2 linked regions of the Pontiella desulfatans genome follow. The protein of the gene in region 1 binds, or shares a complex with, the protein of each later gene. Links are inferred from orthologs where the notes say so. Each region holds a gene or a part of one and is shown in the gene's direction. Other genes may lie near its edges.

The links.
Region 2: the proteins of tsaE (region 1) and tsaD are in contact, whole or in part, in a crystal structure (PDB 6N9A), measured with the Thermotoga maritima proteins. The link is inferred for Pontiella desulfatans from one-to-one orthologs. Residues at the interface, in WP_004082108.1 of Thermotoga maritima: Leu37, Gly38, Lys46, Lys57, Val59, Lys60, Ser61, Thr63, Phe64, Thr65, Leu66, Met67, Val69, Pro71, Tyr82, Arg83, Leu84, Asp86, Asp88, Phe89, Asp93, Ile128, Asp130, Glu131, Arg134; in WP_004082750.1 of Thermotoga maritima: Cys10, Asp11, Arg49, His50, Leu82, Gly84, Gly135, Gly136, Glu154, Thr155, Leu156, Asp157, Asp158, Ser159, Glu162, Asp165, Lys166, Arg169, Leu170, Tyr175, Lys213, Thr214, Leu217, Tyr218, Gln221, Arg222, Asn324.

What each region holds. Positions count from the first base shown.
Region 1 is NZ_CAAHFG010000001.1:968,916-972,487, forward strand. What follows is about bases 301-3,268. They hold tsaE (tRNA (adenosine(37)-N6)-threonylcarbamoyltransferase complex ATPase subunit type 1 TsaE), read left to right. Parts: upstream 301-1,554; coding sequence 1,555-1,983; downstream 1,984-3,268. Other genes in these bases: E9954_RS03740 (hypothetical protein), read left to right, coding at 301-932; E9954_RS03745 (D-glycero-alpha-D-manno-heptose-1,7-bisphosphate 7-phosphatase), read left to right, coding at 1,028-1,564; tsaB (tRNA (adenosine(37)-N6)-threonylcarbamoyltransferase complex dimerization subunit type 1 TsaB), read left to right, coding at 1,980-2,618; E9954_RS03760 (hypothetical protein), read left to right, coding at 2,856-3,137; E9954_RS03765 (DMT family transporter), read right to left, coding at 3,115-3,268. In the rest of the region: more of E9954_RS03740, read left to right, coding at 1-300; more of E9954_RS03765, read right to left, coding at 3,269-3,572. UniProt on the Escherichia coli protein: Required for the formation of a threonylcarbamoyl group on adenosine at position 37 (t(6)A37) in tRNAs that read codons beginning with adenine.
Region 2 is NZ_CAAHFG010000001.1:3,310,019-3,313,282, reverse strand. The notes cover bases 303-3,264. They hold tsaD (tRNA (adenosine(37)-N6)-threonylcarbamoyltransferase complex transferase subunit TsaD), read left to right. Parts: upstream 303-1,236; coding sequence 1,237-2,292; downstream 2,293-3,264. Other genes in these bases: lysS (lysine--tRNA ligase), read left to right, coding at 2,426-3,264; E9954_RS11705 (hypothetical protein), read left to right, coding at 590-1,168; E9954_RS11710 (glycosyltransferase), read right to left, coding at 303-437. Also shown: more of E9954_RS11710, read right to left, coding at 1-302.

The sequences.
Region 1 (3,572 bases):
GGGGGATCACCGCAACGGTGACCACCAACTTTCCGGCCGGTGCCGAAAATGTGATGGGTATCCTGATGGGGGCGGAAAAGGTGGATCCGTCCCAGGTCAAATCGTTCTGGCCGGGCGCCATGGCGGAGCACCTGACCAGTTGGAGCGCGGAATTCCAGAAGCCGCAGACGAAGCTCACGGCATGGATCGAGGCCGGGGCAACCGGTTCCGCCGGAGCGGTGGTGGAACCCTATTCCAACCCCAACAAGTTTCCTTCGGCGCGTTTCTATGCACATTATGCCGCGGGGTGTTCGATGCTCGAAAGCTTCTACCAGTCGATCGCCTGCCCGTTGCAGTCGCTCCTGCTCGGTGATCCGATGGCCAAGCCCTATGCACTGCCGCTTTCCGTGAACATTCTCGGGGCGGATAACATTGAGAACGACTTCACCTACCTTGCCAATGCCGCGTGCCAAGTGCAGAATGCCCAGTTTCTCTACTCCTTCCTGCTGGACGGGAAGGAGATCCGCGAAGTTTCCGAGGATAATTCCGTGCATATCCGCTTGCTGAGACTCGCCGATGGCTACCACGAGCTGCGGGCCGTGGCGCGCATCAAGCATATGGTTGAATTCAACGCCTCGTTCGATAAGCCCATCATGGTCAATAAAATGGGGCGGTCGGTGACCATTCGTCCAAACCTTGCCCGGCTCGGTAAGCACGAACACGGAATCAAGGTGCAGATTGGCGGCCAGCAAATGCCCCAAAAGATTCGGCTGGTTTCCGGGGAACGGGTGCTCGATGAGCAGATCTATGATGCCGATGCGGAGCTGGTGCTCGATGAACTGATGGTTGGCGAAGGCCCAAACCAGGTGCGCGCCATCGCCATCTACGCCGATGGCATGGAGGTTTCCAGCCCGCCGGTTAGTTTCGGAATCACCTTCAGTACCGATTCATAATCCTTGCGACAGGGGACGCGGTTCCGGGGAATAAATAAACCTTTAAATGGCCGGTGCGGAACGGTACGTTGTGCCGCGCATTTAAGGAAAAACCAATGGACAAACCATGCATATTCTTTGACCGGGACGGCATCGTGAACGAATCGCCGGGGCCCGGTTATGTCGAAAGGTGGGAGGATTTCCATCTTCAGCCCGGCTTTGTGGCAGCGCTCAGGACGGTCGCAGCCAAGGGATACCCCGCCGTCATCATCACCAACCAGCAGGGCGTGGCCAAGGGGCTCTATTCCGAAGAGGAGCTGGCCGGAATCCATGGCAACATGCGCGCGCAGCTGCGGGCCCACGGGGTCGATGTGCTGGACATTTTCCAGTGCACCCATTTTGCTTCCGACAACTGCCACTGCCGCAAACCCAAGGCCGGCATGTTCCACGATGCCGCGAAAAAACACGGGCTGGATCTTTTGCGGTCGTGGATGATTGGCGACAGCGAGAAGGATGTGGAGGCCGGGCGCCTTGCCGGTTGTAAAACGATCCGGGTGTGTCCGTTGGATGAAGGAACCAAGGCCGAGTTCCATGTCGAAAGCATGGATGAAGTGGCCGCGATTTTAGAAAAGGAGTTGAAGCCGTGCGGATAGTTGAAACTAACAGTCCAGAGGAAACCTGGGAATTGGCCGCCGAATTGGCCGGCGAGATCGGGCCCGGAACGGTGATTGCCCTGCACGGTGACCTGGGCGCGGGAAAGACCTGCTTCATCCAGGGCTTTGCCGCCGCGCTGGGCATCGACGAACCCATCACCAGTCCGACCTATACGTTGATCGGCGAATACGAAGGGCGCCTGCCGTTGCACCACATCGATCTCTACCGCCTATCGGGGCCGGAGGAAGCATTGGGCCTGGGGCTCGAGGAATATTTCGACGTCAACGGCATTACGGCCATCGAATGGGCGGAGCGCGCCGAAGGTCTGCTGCCCCCCGATTTGCTGCATGTTGAAATCAAGGCCGACGAACATACCGGAACCCGTGCGTTCCGCATTTTCAGGGAGACCGACGCATGAGGATTTTTGCCATTGAACTCAGTTCCCGCTTCGGGAGTGTTGCCCTGGTGGAAGACGGCAAGGTTGTCGCCGAAAAAAGCTGGGAGGAAAATTTCAAGAACCGCCAGCAGTTGTTCGATGCCATGGCGGATATGGAAATCGACTGGAATGGCGTGGATCTCTTCGCGGTGGGCCGCGGGCCGGGTGCCTTTTCCGGCATGCGGATCGGTTTCTCCGTGGTCAACGCCCTGGCCGCTCCGTTGAAGAAGCCGGTCTATGCCCTGAACAGCGGCGCGGCCTTGGCCGCGCAGGTGGGGGCGCCCAAAACCGCCGTGGTCGGCGATGCCCGCCGCAACAAGGTTTGGGCGGGGGTCTTCGACGGATCCGAGCTGGTAAAGGAATTCAAGTTGATGGAACTTGAAGAACTCCGCGCCTTCGTGCCCGAAGACGCACTGGTTGTCAGTCCCGACCATGACCGGTTGGAGGAACTGCTGGCCGGCTTTAGGACGATGGAGAAACCCGTGCCTGTTTTCCCGACGGCGGGCAAGCTGGGTGGACTGGTTGCCGGGCGGTTGGAGCGCGGGACCCAATCCGAACCCTTTGAGCCGCTCTACATGCACCCGCCGGTATTCATTGCCCCGCGTTTCCCTGCATAATCTATTTAGACGGTGGCACCTGTTGCCTAGGCTGTTCATATGCAAAAGATGATTGTCAACGTATCGAAGGGATTCGACGACATGCGGCCTCTTTTCAAGGCCACGACTCCCGAAGAGCGCTTGGATGAGGTGGAGAGATTGCGTCTCGAAGCCGGAAAGTTCATATATGAATATCCAGCTAGACTTCTGCGAGTTCTTACGGCTGTTAGAAAAATATGACGTCTCTTGAAAAGGGCCATGCTTTATTTCGGCTTCCCGGCGGAACAACTTAAGCACGAGCTATTTTCCGAAGAGGGTACTGTGATCCAGTTCGGTGTTCCACCGTGCCAAATTGACTTGCTGAATCAAATCAGTGGAGTTGAGTACGCCAACGCCGCCGCGCATACGATTTTTGCGAAGTATGGGGATGTGCGGATTCGGGTGATCGGCCGTGAGGATTTGCTGCTGAATAAATCTTCGACTGATCGCCTTAAGGATAAGGTGGATGTGGATGAGATTAAGCGGTCTGAGTCGACTTAGCCTTTACCCTTTTTCCTTCAACCTGCCCGATCACGATGCCGGCGATGATGAACGCCATGCCGATCAGGCTGGGCAGGGTTGGCGATTCATCCGGAAGGAGCAACCAGCTCAAGGCCGCGCCGCTGAGCGGGATTAGGAATTTCCAGAGGTTTAGCTTGGAAACCTTGATTTTGCTGAGCAAGTGGAACCAGATGGCGAAGGCCGTGGCGGAGATGATGGAAAGCCAGGCCAATGCGCCGAAGAACGATGCGGGTTGGTTCATTTGCGGGGGGCCTTCGAAGGGCAGCGCAATGAGCAGCAGCACGATCCCTCCCAGTAGCATCTGCGCACTGTTGAGGGCAATCGGGTGCAGGCCGCCCTTGCGCTTGGCCACCACAATGTTGCCGATGGCCGAGACCACCGCGCCGCTGAGCAGGAGCATCAAGCCGAAGAATT
Region 2 (3,264 bases), 2.3 Mb from region 1 along the record:
GAAAAGGCGGTCGTCAGGCAACGGTGGCACGAGACCACCTTGTGCACGGCGGATAGGTACGGGTTGCGGTAGAGGTACATGCCCATTTCGCTGAACTCCGCCACCACCACGTCGTACTGGGTGCGTTCAACCAGGTCGCCCACCAGCCGCATCATGGTCTTGGTGTGGTTTTTCCAGTAGATGGCCGGCAGGGAGCCGCTGACGTAGTCGCGCAGTATGCGTACCGGCAGGTTGCGCCGCTTGGTCGGGAGGGTTTCCACTTCGTGCAGCTGCCCGCGCAGTCCGGCAACATGCCGTTCCTCGGTCGGGTCGACAAACGAGGCCAGGCCAACGCAGTGGCCCCGGTCAATCAGTTGCCGCATGCGCTGATAGATCAGGCGGTGGCCGCCCGCAACGTTGCCGTGCGGCAGCCGGTTGGCTAGAATCAGTATTTTCATGCACAGCAAACCCTAGCCGAACCGCCGGCTCAGTTACACTTAAAAAACAGTTGCGGACGCTTTCTGATCCTTGGATACTGCCGTTCTTGTTAAACGAGCCTTTGCGGAACGAATGTTCCGGTCGTTGCCAACTACAATAGGAGAATGAGAAAATGAAACGTATTGCCTTTGGTCTACTAGCCCTGACAGCCTGCATCGGATTTTCCGGATGCAAATCCACCCCCAAGATGACGTCCGACAAAACCATGTTCGAAGTCATGCAGGAGGAAGTCGGAAAGATCACGGACAAAGGGGGCATGGCCTCGGTGGGCCTGGGCGAATCCCGCAATACGCAGCTGGCCATCACCAAGGCCAAGGTGGAGGCCCGCAAGAACCTCGCCCAGCTCGTTTCGGTGAAAATCGAAAACCTCGAAAAAGCCTTCATCGAGGAGGTCGGTGAAGCCAGCGGCTCCGAAATGAACGAGCTCTTCAGCTCCGCCACCAAGCAGATCACCTCGCAAACCCTGCAGGGCACCACCCCGAAAATGCAGAAATACGAAACCACCGACGGCGTCACCACCGCCTATGTCCTGATGGTCCTCAATCCCGACATCATCGACGAGTCCCTCAAGGGCAACGATGGCGCAAAGCACCTCTACGAACGTTTCCGCGCCTCCAAGGCCTTCGATGAACTCGACAAGGAAATGAAGGAATACGAAGCCGCCGAAAAAGCCGAGATGATGAACATGTAGTATCCACTCGGCTGAAAGTTTGAAAACGGGGCTTGAATACATCATTCAAGCCCCGTTTTATATGCGCCATGAAAATTCTTGGAATCGAAAGCTCGTGCGATGAAACCGCCGCCGCCGTTGTGGAGGACGGCCGCAAGGTGTTGTCGAACGCCATCTACTCGCAAATCGCCAAGCACCGCCCGTACGGTGGCGTGGTGCCGGAGATCGCCTCGCGCAACCATGTGGCCAAGCTGCCCGGCATTATCGAGGAGGCGCTGGAGGGCGCGGGCGAAACCTACGATTCCATTGATGCCTTGGCCGTCACCTACGGCCCCGGCCTGGCCAGCTCGCTGTTGATCGGTTTTACCGCCGCAAAGACCCTGGCCATGCGGCTGGGCAAGCCGCTGATCGGGGTGAACCACCACGAAGGCCACCTCCATTCCGTGTTCATGAAGGAGGATGCCCCGTCCGCAGACGAGGTGTTCCCGATGCTCGGCCTGCTCGTCTCAGGCGGCGACAGCAGCCTCGTGATGATGCGCGGTGTCGGCCAGTACGAACTGCTCGGCAGCACGATCGACGATGCCGCGGGCGAGGCGCTCGATAAAGCCGCCGCCGTGCTGAAGCTCGGTTATCCCGGCGGCCCGATCATCCAGAAGACCGCCGAGGGCGGCAACCCCGACGCCATCCGTTTCCCGCGCGGGCTCGATAGTGTGGATCGTGGAAAGTGGATCTATAAATACGACCGCGAACTCTGTTTCAGCTTTAGCGGGCTCAAGACCTCGTTGCTCACCCACGTCAAGAATCTCGACCACGAGCCAGAGGGGCAGGAGTTGGCCGATATTGCAGCCAGCTACCAGGAAGCGGTGGCCGATGCGCTGACCAAACGGGTTGCCCGGGCGCTCAAACGTTTTGAAATCAAGAGTTTTTCGTGCGCCGGCGGGGTCTCGCTCAACAAAGTGTTGCGGGAAAAGCTGACGGCCCTCTCGGAAAAGACCGGTGTTCCGCTCTTGCTCTGCCCACCGGCGCTCTGTACCGACAACGCCGCCATGATCGCCGGCGCCGCCTACGAAAAGGCCCGCCTTGGTAAGGCCATGGGCGAACCCTTGGACGTCAATCCCAACCTGCGGTTGGCGGATTGGGCGTAGGGGAGTATGGGGGCGGGGGTGTCCATGCCCGGACACCCCATTGCTCCGCCACTCCCGTACTCCACCACACAGCAAGCTTGCCTTGCTGCTGCCGAAACCCTATGGTTCGCGGCCAATTTTTCAGGAGAAAACCATGAGCGAAGAACAACTTTCAGGAAATGAATACCGCCAGCAGCGCATCGAAAACATGAACAAGCTCGCCGAGGCCGGTTTCCCGGCGTTCGGTGCCGCATTCGAGCGCACGGCCACGCTGGCCCAGCTGCACGCGGATTTCGAAGAGGGCAAGGCGGTCAAGGCCTGCGGTCGCATCGTCGCCATCCGCAAAATGGGCAAAATGGCTTTCGCCCATGTTTCCGACGGTTCCGCAAAGTTCCAGCTCATGGTCAAGAAAGACCTGGTCGGCGACGACACGTTTGATGCCTTCAAGCTGCTCGACCTTGGCGACATCATCGGCGTTGAAGGCGATCTCTTCATCACCCGCACCGAAGAGCAAACCGTCCGCGTGAACGGCTGGACGCTGCTTTCCAAGGCGCTATTGCCGCTTCCCGAAAAGTTCCACGGCCTCACCGATGTCGAAACCCGCTACCGCCAGCGCTCGCTCGACCTCATCTCCAACCCGGAAGTGATGGATGTGTTCAAGAAGCGCACGCAGGTCATGAAGGAAATCCGAAGCTTCCTCGATGGCCGCGGCTACTTCGAGGTTGAAACCCCGATGCTCCAGCAGATTGCCGGCGGCGCGGCGGCCAAGCCTTTCCAGGCGCACTACAATGCGCTCAACATCGATGTCTTCATGCGCATCGCGCCCGAGCTATACCTCAAACGCCTGATCGTCGGCGGCATGGACCGGGTCTACGAAATGAACCGCAACTTCCGCAACGAAGGGCTCGACCGCACGCACAATCCCGAATTCACCTGCCTCGAAATCTACCAGGCCTACGGCGACATGCGCACCATGCAGGAGCTGATCCAGTC